DNA from 2 places in the Methylomonas rapida genome. Region 1 is predicted to be linked to the other one. Evidence: riboswitches for the same ligand, from Rfam matches in the RefSeq annotation. Region 1 holds a riboswitch; the other holds the start of a gene.
The links. Region 1 has a riboswitch for cobalamin ahead of NM686_RS01070 (TonB-dependent receptor domain-containing protein). Riboswitches for the same ligand answer to the same signal wherever they lie in the genome.
Positions count from the first base shown of each region.

Region 1 (4,143 bases):
ACAGGAAGGCGATGGAGGTCGACACGACCAAGGCCATGAACTGCTGTCCGGCGCTGACCAAGCTCAGGTGAGCAAATTGCCGGCACCATTTGCCACCCAGCCACATGGCGCCGTAACTGGCGATCAAAAATACATAGGCCTTGGATACGCAAAAATCGCTGACGCCGAGCTTGGTGATGGCCAGATAATCGATCAGACCGGCTTCCAGCAATAGCATGGCGAACAAATAGCGTCCACCCAGCCATAAGCCGGCGCAGAAGAATATCGCCAGCGAGGCATCGGGCAACGCGAACGGCGTGCCGAAATGATGAAAACGGGTGGCGGCCATCAGCGCCATCAAGGCGACGGCGCCGGGTTTAACTGCTAAAGTGGGTTTGTGGGTCATGTCATACTCCGAGGTTCAGTTGTTGTAGTGTATGGTAAAGAAAAAATTGCGTCCGGCATTATTATACGTATCGACGGTTTGATAATCCTTATCCAGCAGATTATTCAGCTTGGCGCTGAGCGTCCAGTATTTGTCGATATGATAAGCCGTGCGTAGATCGAAGGTCACGAATCCGTCCACTTCGTTGAGATTGGTTCTGTCATCGAAGCGACTGCCTTGCGCCAATATATGGGCGCCGACATCGAAAGCGTCGAACGAGCGTGACACGTCGTACGACAGGGTTTGCTCGGCGCGCCGTGCCAGGCGTAGATTGGTGACCCTATCTCTCGGGCTCAGCATCGCCATGTTCAGGCTATTGCGCCAGCCCAGGATTTGACCTGATATTTCCGCTTCCATGCCGTCTATTTGTGCCTTGTTGATATTTTCCACCGGAAAAATCGCAATCAGATCGTCGATGTCGGTATGGTAAGCGCGTAATTGCCAGTTTGCCCAATCATGGTTACCGGCAATGCCGGCTTCGAAGCTGGTGGATTTTTCCGCTTTCAGATTCGGATTGCCGTAGTTGGGAAAATATAGCTGGTTAAACGTCGGGGCCTTGAACGCGTTACCGAAGCTGGCAAAGGCGCTGAGTCCGTAGTGCCAGTTGTAACGCCAACCAAAATTGCCAGTGACGCTGTCGCCAAAGGCCTCGTTTTCGTCCCAGCGCAGCGAGGCATTCAGGAAATGATTATCGAAAACCCGGCTATGCAATTCGCCGAATACACCGACGTCGTAGCGCGACGATTCATTGTAACGGGTCGAGCTTTGGACTTCGTCGACCCGGTAATCGGTGCCTAGCGTCGCGCGGTGGTTGTCGGTCAAGGTGATATTGTTCAGCCAAGTCGCATTCCAGCGCGTGGTGTTGAAGCGGCTATAAAAATCCCCGTTGGGGCGAAAGTTATCTGCCTCGTCCTGCGTTTGTCCAAAACGCAACGTGGAACGCCAATTGTCCATGACATCGAAACTGGCCGAAGTACCGATCATCTGATTGACGAAGTCGGTTTTATTCGGGGTGCCGTCGAATTCGGTTTTGCCGAACGAGCGCAAGAAGAACGCTTCAACTTCGGTGTTGTTGTCGAAGCGATGGCCGGCGCGCGCGTTCAAGCCGGTATTGTAATAGCCGTCGCGGTCCGGTTCGTCGACAGGAAAAAAACCGTAAGTCGGTTGGCGGGCGTCGAAACCCTGGCTGTTCAGATGGGAGGCGCCCAGCGTGTACCAGCTGTTTCGCCATTTGCCGCTGACCGTGCCCGAGGTGGTAAAGGTATCGTAAGAACCCGCGCCGGTTTCGAAGCTGATGCTGGGTTGGTCGGTTTGCGCGCCTTTGCGGGTGAAAATCTGGATCACGCCGCCGATGGCCTCAGAGCCGTATAAGCTGGATTGAGGGCCACGGATGATTTCGATGCGTTCGATTTGGTCGATCGGGATGAATTGAAACGCCGCCTGCCCGGAGGTCACCGAGCCGGCCTTGATCCCGTCGATCAGCACCAGTATATGATCGGAGTTGGTGCCTCGCATGAATACGCTGGTTTCCTTGCCGTAACCGCCGTTTTCGGTAATATCGATGCCGGGTGCGGTTTTCAATAATTCCGGTAAGGTCCTGACTTGCAATTGTTCGATGTCCTGGCGAGTGAATATCGTGGTTGCCGTCGCTAATTCATCGGTCGCCGTTTCGCTGCGGGTTGCCGTTACCAAGGTGTCTGGTAGATTGGCGGCTTCGTCGTTCCTGGCCGCTTGTGCCGATGTCGACGCGCCGACGAGCGCCAGCACCAAGGGGGTGAAGAATGGTTTTTGCATGTTGTCCTCTGCGCCCACCGCGCATTCAGGTAAATAAACGACAGAGGAAAAATGGCGCACGAAAAAGACGGAGACAGGCTCTGACCATTCCGTAAACAGCCCTCCGCTGTCTCGAATGATCTTCCGGGCCAGTCTCCGGGCTCATAAGTGGTTTTGGCCTGAATCGCGGCCTTCCCATGCAAGATACACAGTGGCGTTTTCGCGATTCTTTTACTTATCTACCGTTGCGGGGGCAGCGTCGGCTTGGGCTGTTTTTGGTAAAAAGCCGTACCGACTTCCTGTTTAAGCTGAGTCGATGGTCTGACTCAGGCACCAGAAAGAGGGGGCGATTGTAGGCAGTTCAATCGGATCCTGCAAGCATCATTGCCTTGGGCGTTGCAATTAGTTTTTTCCGTGCTATAAATGCTCTATCGATTTTCACCATAGACGAAAAAACAGGCGGCAACATGGATATTCAATCTAAACAGCTAGGCGCGCAGGACATCGATTCCGATAGCATCATCACTTTCCCACTTGGCCTGCCAGGCTTTGAGGATCAAAAGCGCTTTAGATTATTTGGCGAAGAAGGCAACGAAATCGTTTATCGCCTGCAATCCGTGGATGATGAGAACTTGATTTTTTCGGTCGCGCATCCGGCCCATTTTCACATCAATTACGACTTTGTCCTGACCGATGACGAAGAAGCCTTGTTGCAGCTACAAAGCGTCGATGACGTACTCATTCTGATTTTGCTGCACAAGGAGGACAATGACGTCGAAGGCGGCAAGCCTACCGTCAAAGGATCCATCAAGTCGCCGCTGGTCATCAATACCGAACGGCGTATCGGCTTGCAGAAAGTATTGGCGACGATAGAACAAAGCATCACGCTGACCGAAAGAGTCAGTGAAATCGCCGTTTCGGAAGCTTGAGCGGAAAATCGGCCGCCGCGATGAGCGGCGGTTGCGGAAATTTAGGCGGCCTGGACCGGGATGGAATGGCTGGAATGGCTGATTTTGTTGTTGCCATCGAAATAAACCAGGGTAGGTTTGTAATTCTTCAATTCCTTTTCATCAAGGCTGGCGAAAGCGGCTATGATGATCAAGTCGCCAGGGCAAGCCAAACGGGCCGCGGCTCCATTGATCGAAAACACCCCGGAGCCTTCTTCCGCGCGAATCGCATAAGTGGTAAAGCGTTGGCCGTTGTTGATGTTGTAGATGTGAATTTGCTCGTATTCGCGGATTCCTGAAACATCCAGGATTTTGCCATCAATGGCACACGAACCCTCATAATCGAGCTCGGAATGCGTTACACGCGCCCGGTGTAACTTGGCTTTAAGCATGTTTATGTGCATGGTAAGCATCTTCAAATACTAGGGGAGGGGCGATTATGCCCGAAATCTGGCAGGCTATCAAATTTAAGCCGCTGCTGAATTAGATTAAAATTCAGTGCGATCAGCCAGTTGTCGGGAAAAATAGAGGTTATCGATCAAACGGGTTTTTCCGAGCTTGGCGGCGATCAAAACGACCAGATTCTGGTCGCTTGCTGTCGCCGGCAACAGGTCCACGCTGCGGCAAACCTGAAAATAGTCGAGCATGAATCCCGCTCTTTGCAGCACCTCGGCTTGCCGTTCGATAATGGTCCGATAATCATCCGGACCTTTAAGAATGGCATCCCGTACCGTTAGCAGCGAACGATACAGCAAGGGAGCCACTTGTCTTTCGCTTTCTGACAGATAGCCGTTACGCGAGCTCATCGCCAAGCCGTCGGTTTCCCTCACCGTCGGCACGCCTTGGATCTCGACCGGGATGTTTAAATCGGTCACCATGCGTCGAATCACCGCCAGTTGCTGAAAATCCTTCTCGCCCAACAGCAACAAATCCGGTTGAACCATGTTCAGCAATTTGCACACCACTACTGCCACGCCATCGAAGTGGCCGGGCCGGCTG
Region 1 is NZ_CP113517.1:233,275-237,417, forward strand. It holds gene NM686_RS01065 (hypothetical protein) at 1-385, opposite strand, end outside; gene NM686_RS01070 (TonB-dependent receptor domain-containing protein) at 401-2,218, opposite strand; cobalamin riboswitch at 2,328-2,550, opposite strand; gene fliW (flagellar assembly protein FliW) at 2,665-3,126, shown strand; gene panD (aspartate 1-decarboxylase) at 3,168-3,548, opposite strand; gene panC (pantoate--beta-alanine ligase) at 3,633-4,143, opposite strand, start outside.

Region 2 (4,143 bases), 940 kb from region 1:
GAGGCGCCGGCCACGTAAAGGTTGAGCGATTGCGACTGATCGATCCATTTTTGTCGACGAGCGGCGGCTTCGATCAGCCAGTCGGCTTCGACTTCAAAAGCGGTGGCATAACGGGCCTTGGTCGGTTCCGGAATGCGTTCGATGGCGGCCAGCGAGCCGTCGAAGTATTTCAAATCGGCGACCATCACCTCGTCCCACAAATCCAGCGCCTTCAGTTCGCGCACCAGCGCGGCGTTGACCACGGTGAATTCGCCGGACAAATTGGATTTGACATACAGATTCTGGTAAATCGGCTCGATCGATGCCGAAACGCCGACGATGTTGGCGATGGTCGCGGTCGGCGCGATGGCAACGCAATTGGAATTACGCATGCCGATTTGACTGATCCGCTGTCTGAGCCTGTCCCAATCCAGATGGGCACCGCGGTCGGTCTCCAACAGTCCGCCGCGTGCCTCGGCCAGGCTATCCAGTGTATCCAGCGGCAGCACGCCTTGTTGCCACAGGCTGCCGGTAAAGCTGCTGTAGCGGCCGCGTTGCTCAGCCAGTTCTGTGGATGCCTGGTAAGCGTAATAACACAACAGCTCGGCGGAACGATCAGCAAACGTCACCGCCTCGTCGCTGGCATAGGCCAAACCCATACGTTGCAGGCAGTCGGCAAAGCCCATCAGCCCCAATCCCACCGGACGATGACGCAGGTTGGCGTTGCGCGCCTTGGGGGTGGCGTAAAAATTGATGTCGATGACATTGTCCAGCATCCGCATGGCCGTGTTAATGGTTCGTTGCAGTTTGTCGGCATCCAGCTGCCAGTTGCCGTCTCGCTCGCTTAAATGTGCCGGCAGATTCACTGAGCCCAGGTTGCAGACCGCGGTTTCATCGGCCGAGGTATTCAGCGTGATTTCAGTACACAGATTGGAGCCATGCACCACGCCGACATGTTGCTGCGGCGAGCGCAGATTGCAGGCATCCTTGAAGGTGATCCACGGGTGGCCGGTTTCGAACAGCATGGTCAGCATCTTGCGCCAAAGTTGCACCGCGCCGATTTGCTTGTACTGTCTGATTTCGCCGCGTTCGGCCTTGGCTTCGTGATGGACATAAGCGGCGGCGAAGTCCGGGCCGAATTTGTCGTGCAGATCGGGCACATCGACCGGTGAAAACAATGTCCACTGGCCATTTTCCTCCACCCGTTGCATGAACAGGTCGGACACCCAGGCGGCGGTATTCATGTCATGGCAGCGGCGGCGCTCGTCGCCGGTGTTCTTGCGCAAATCCAGGAATTCCTCGAAATCCAGGTGCCAGTTTTCCAGATAGGCGCAGACCGCGCCCTTGCGTTTGCCACCCTGGTTGACCGCGACGGCGGTATCGTTGACCACCTTTAAAAACGGAATTACGCCCTGACTGTGGCCGTTGGTTCCCTTGATCCGGCTGCCCAATGCCCGCACCGGCGTCCAGTCGTTGCCCAGGCCGCCGGCGTATTTTTGCAACAAGGCATTTTCCTTGATGCCCTGGTAAATGCCGTCCAGATCGTCGGATACCGTAGTCAGATAGCACGACGACAATTGCGGATGGCGGGTGCCGCTGTTGAACAAGGTCGGCGTCGAACACATGAAGTCGAAGCTGGACAGCAGCCGGTAAAACTCGATGGCGCGTGCTTCGCGGTCGATTTCGTTCAAGGCCAGCCCCATCGCCACCCGCATGAAGAAACATTGCGGCAGTTCGATGCGGCGGCCGTCGATGTGCAGAAAATAACGATCGTACAGGGTTTGCAGGCCCAGATAATCGAATTGCAGATCGCGTTCGGCCAGCAAGGCCTGACCGAGGCGGGGCAAGTCGAAATCCTTCAGGCGCGGGTCGAGTAATTCGGCGGCGATTCCGGCGGCGATAAATTCGCCCAAACTATCGGCATAGCGTTCGGCCATCGCGGCCTGATTCACGGCCAGCCCCAATACTTCCAGACGCAAATGACTCAGCAGCAAACGGGCCGCGACCTTGGCATAGTCGGGTTCGCGTTCGATCAAGGTGCGCGCCGCCAGCACCAAGGCCTGGCGCACCGCAGTCAGCGGAATGCCGTCGTAGAGATTTTGCCGGGTTTGCGTCCAGACCAGTTCGGCATCGACATCGGTCAAGCCGGCGCAGGCCTCGCGACACACATCCTGCAGCGCCAAGCTTTCCAGCGGCTGACGTTGTCCGTCGACCTCGACCTGTAGCGAGGGGACAATGTCTGCCGCTGATGTTTCGGCCGTGCGCTGTTCGGCGTGTTTTTCGCGGTACAGCACATAGGCGCGGGCCACATCGTGGGCGCCGGAGCGCATCAAGGCCAGTTCGACCTGATCCTGAATGTCTTCGATATGCACCGTACCGCCGCCGGGCAGGCGTCGCGTCAATGCCTCGACCACGCTGGCAGTCAGTTGAGCCACCTGCTCGCGAATACGGGATGAATTGACACCGTGTTGGCCTTCGACAGCCAGAAAGGCTTTGGTGATGGCAATGGCGATCTTTTCCGGCTGAAACGCCACCACCGAACGATTACGGCGGATCACTTCCAGGCCGCTGTATGCCAGCGGCAACGGATAATCGGTAGTTGTAAGAACGCCTGATTCGGCAATGCCGGGACGTAGGTTGGATGAACTGACTGCGGTAGCTTGCATGCGATACTCCACGCGATTAATGACGGGAGTGGCGGAAGAGGAAGGGAAAGCCGGGAACCGGAGCGCGATACGAAAACCGCCGGAAGCCAATGCGCTTGCCATCGTCTTCGGAGGCACCCCGCTCCTGGTTGACTGAAGGTTTCGAAGGCAGGTCTCCTGGCTTTCGGGTCATCGTCTTGGTTCGCCTTCCCGGACTCGCGTCCAGTGGCATGCTTGAACAAAGACTCGCCAATTACAGTTGCGGGGGCAGCTCCGGCTTATCAGTAGTTAAAGATCGAATTCTTAGACCACCGACCGGATTCCCTTTTAATCCCCCTTTTGGGGGAACCATCTCGGAGAAGGATTCTAGGCTGGCGGCATAGGGACGTCAAGCTCAAATTACTATATGTGCCGATTAAATTTTTAATTTATCACTATATGTAGTTATTGCTGTTTGATTGCCAACCCGGTACGGGCATGATGGATCAGCCATTGCAGGTATTCCAAACCCACATCCTCATGCCGACAGGCCAGATACATGGTTTTACCGATGGGCAGGTCGGCGAAGCGCAAGCCGTTCAGACCGAGTTTGGCGGATTTGTCGGCCAGCAGCCATTCCGGTAGCAGGCAAACGCCGCGACCGGCTGCGGCCAATTGCAACATGATGTCGGTTTCCTCAACCTGGATGTGTGCAGCGGGCTCGATACCTGCCGGTTGCAGCACCTTACGGAACATGTCGAGGCGGTCGCGGGCCACCGGGTAGGTCAACACGGTTTCGCCGCGCAGATCGTCGGGCACGATGAGCCCGCGACCGGCCAGCGGATGGCTGTCGGCGACGATCAACGCCAACTCAAAATCGAATAATGGCTGGTAGCTGAGCAGGCCATTTTCGACCGGATCGGAGGTCAACACAGCGTCCAGCTTGTATTGGCGAATCGCCTCGAACGATTCAAAACGGTAGCGCGACGTGACTTCCACCGTCAAATCCGGCCAGGCGCGCAAATAGGGTTGCAGGATGTTACGGAACCATTCGTAGCAGGCATGGCATTCGATACCTATGGTCAATTTGCCGGTTTTGCCTTTAGCCAGTTGCGCCAAGTGGTTTTCAGCCGAATCGACGGTGGCGATGACCGACTCGGCCACCTCCGACAAATAGCGCCCGGCTTGACTCAACACCAGCGAGCGGCCCTGCTTGTACCACAGCGTCACGCCCAGGCGTTGCTCCAGGTTTTTGATTTGATGCGACAACGCCGACTGGGTCAGATGCAGGGTTTCGGCGGCGGCGCTCAGGGTGCCGTGGCGTTTTAATGCCAGCAGGATACGCAGATGGATCAATTCCATATCAATGAATAAGCCTCATAGATTGATGAAGAATCATCGATTATCGTCATTCGTTGATCTGTTTACAATGTTTTATGTGTCAAATATTCACTAGACGGCAGTTATTCATGACAAAAATTCACAATTTAGGTTTTCCCCGTATCGGCGCCAAGCGCGAACTCAAGTTTGCTTTGGAGTC
Region 2 is NZ_CP113517.1:1,170,792-1,174,934, reverse strand. It holds gene NM686_RS05440 (ribonucleoside-diphosphate reductase subunit alpha) at 1-2,645, opposite strand, end outside; cobalamin riboswitch at 2,775-2,992, opposite strand; gene NM686_RS05435 (LysR family transcriptional regulator) at 3,069-3,965, opposite strand; gene metE (5-methyltetrahydropteroyltriglutamate--homocysteine S-methyltransferase) at 4,073-4,143, shown strand, end outside.
Region 2: another riboswitch for cobalamin. It lies ahead of NM686_RS05440 (ribonucleoside-diphosphate reductase subunit alpha); the one in region 1 lies ahead of NM686_RS01070 (TonB-dependent receptor domain-containing protein).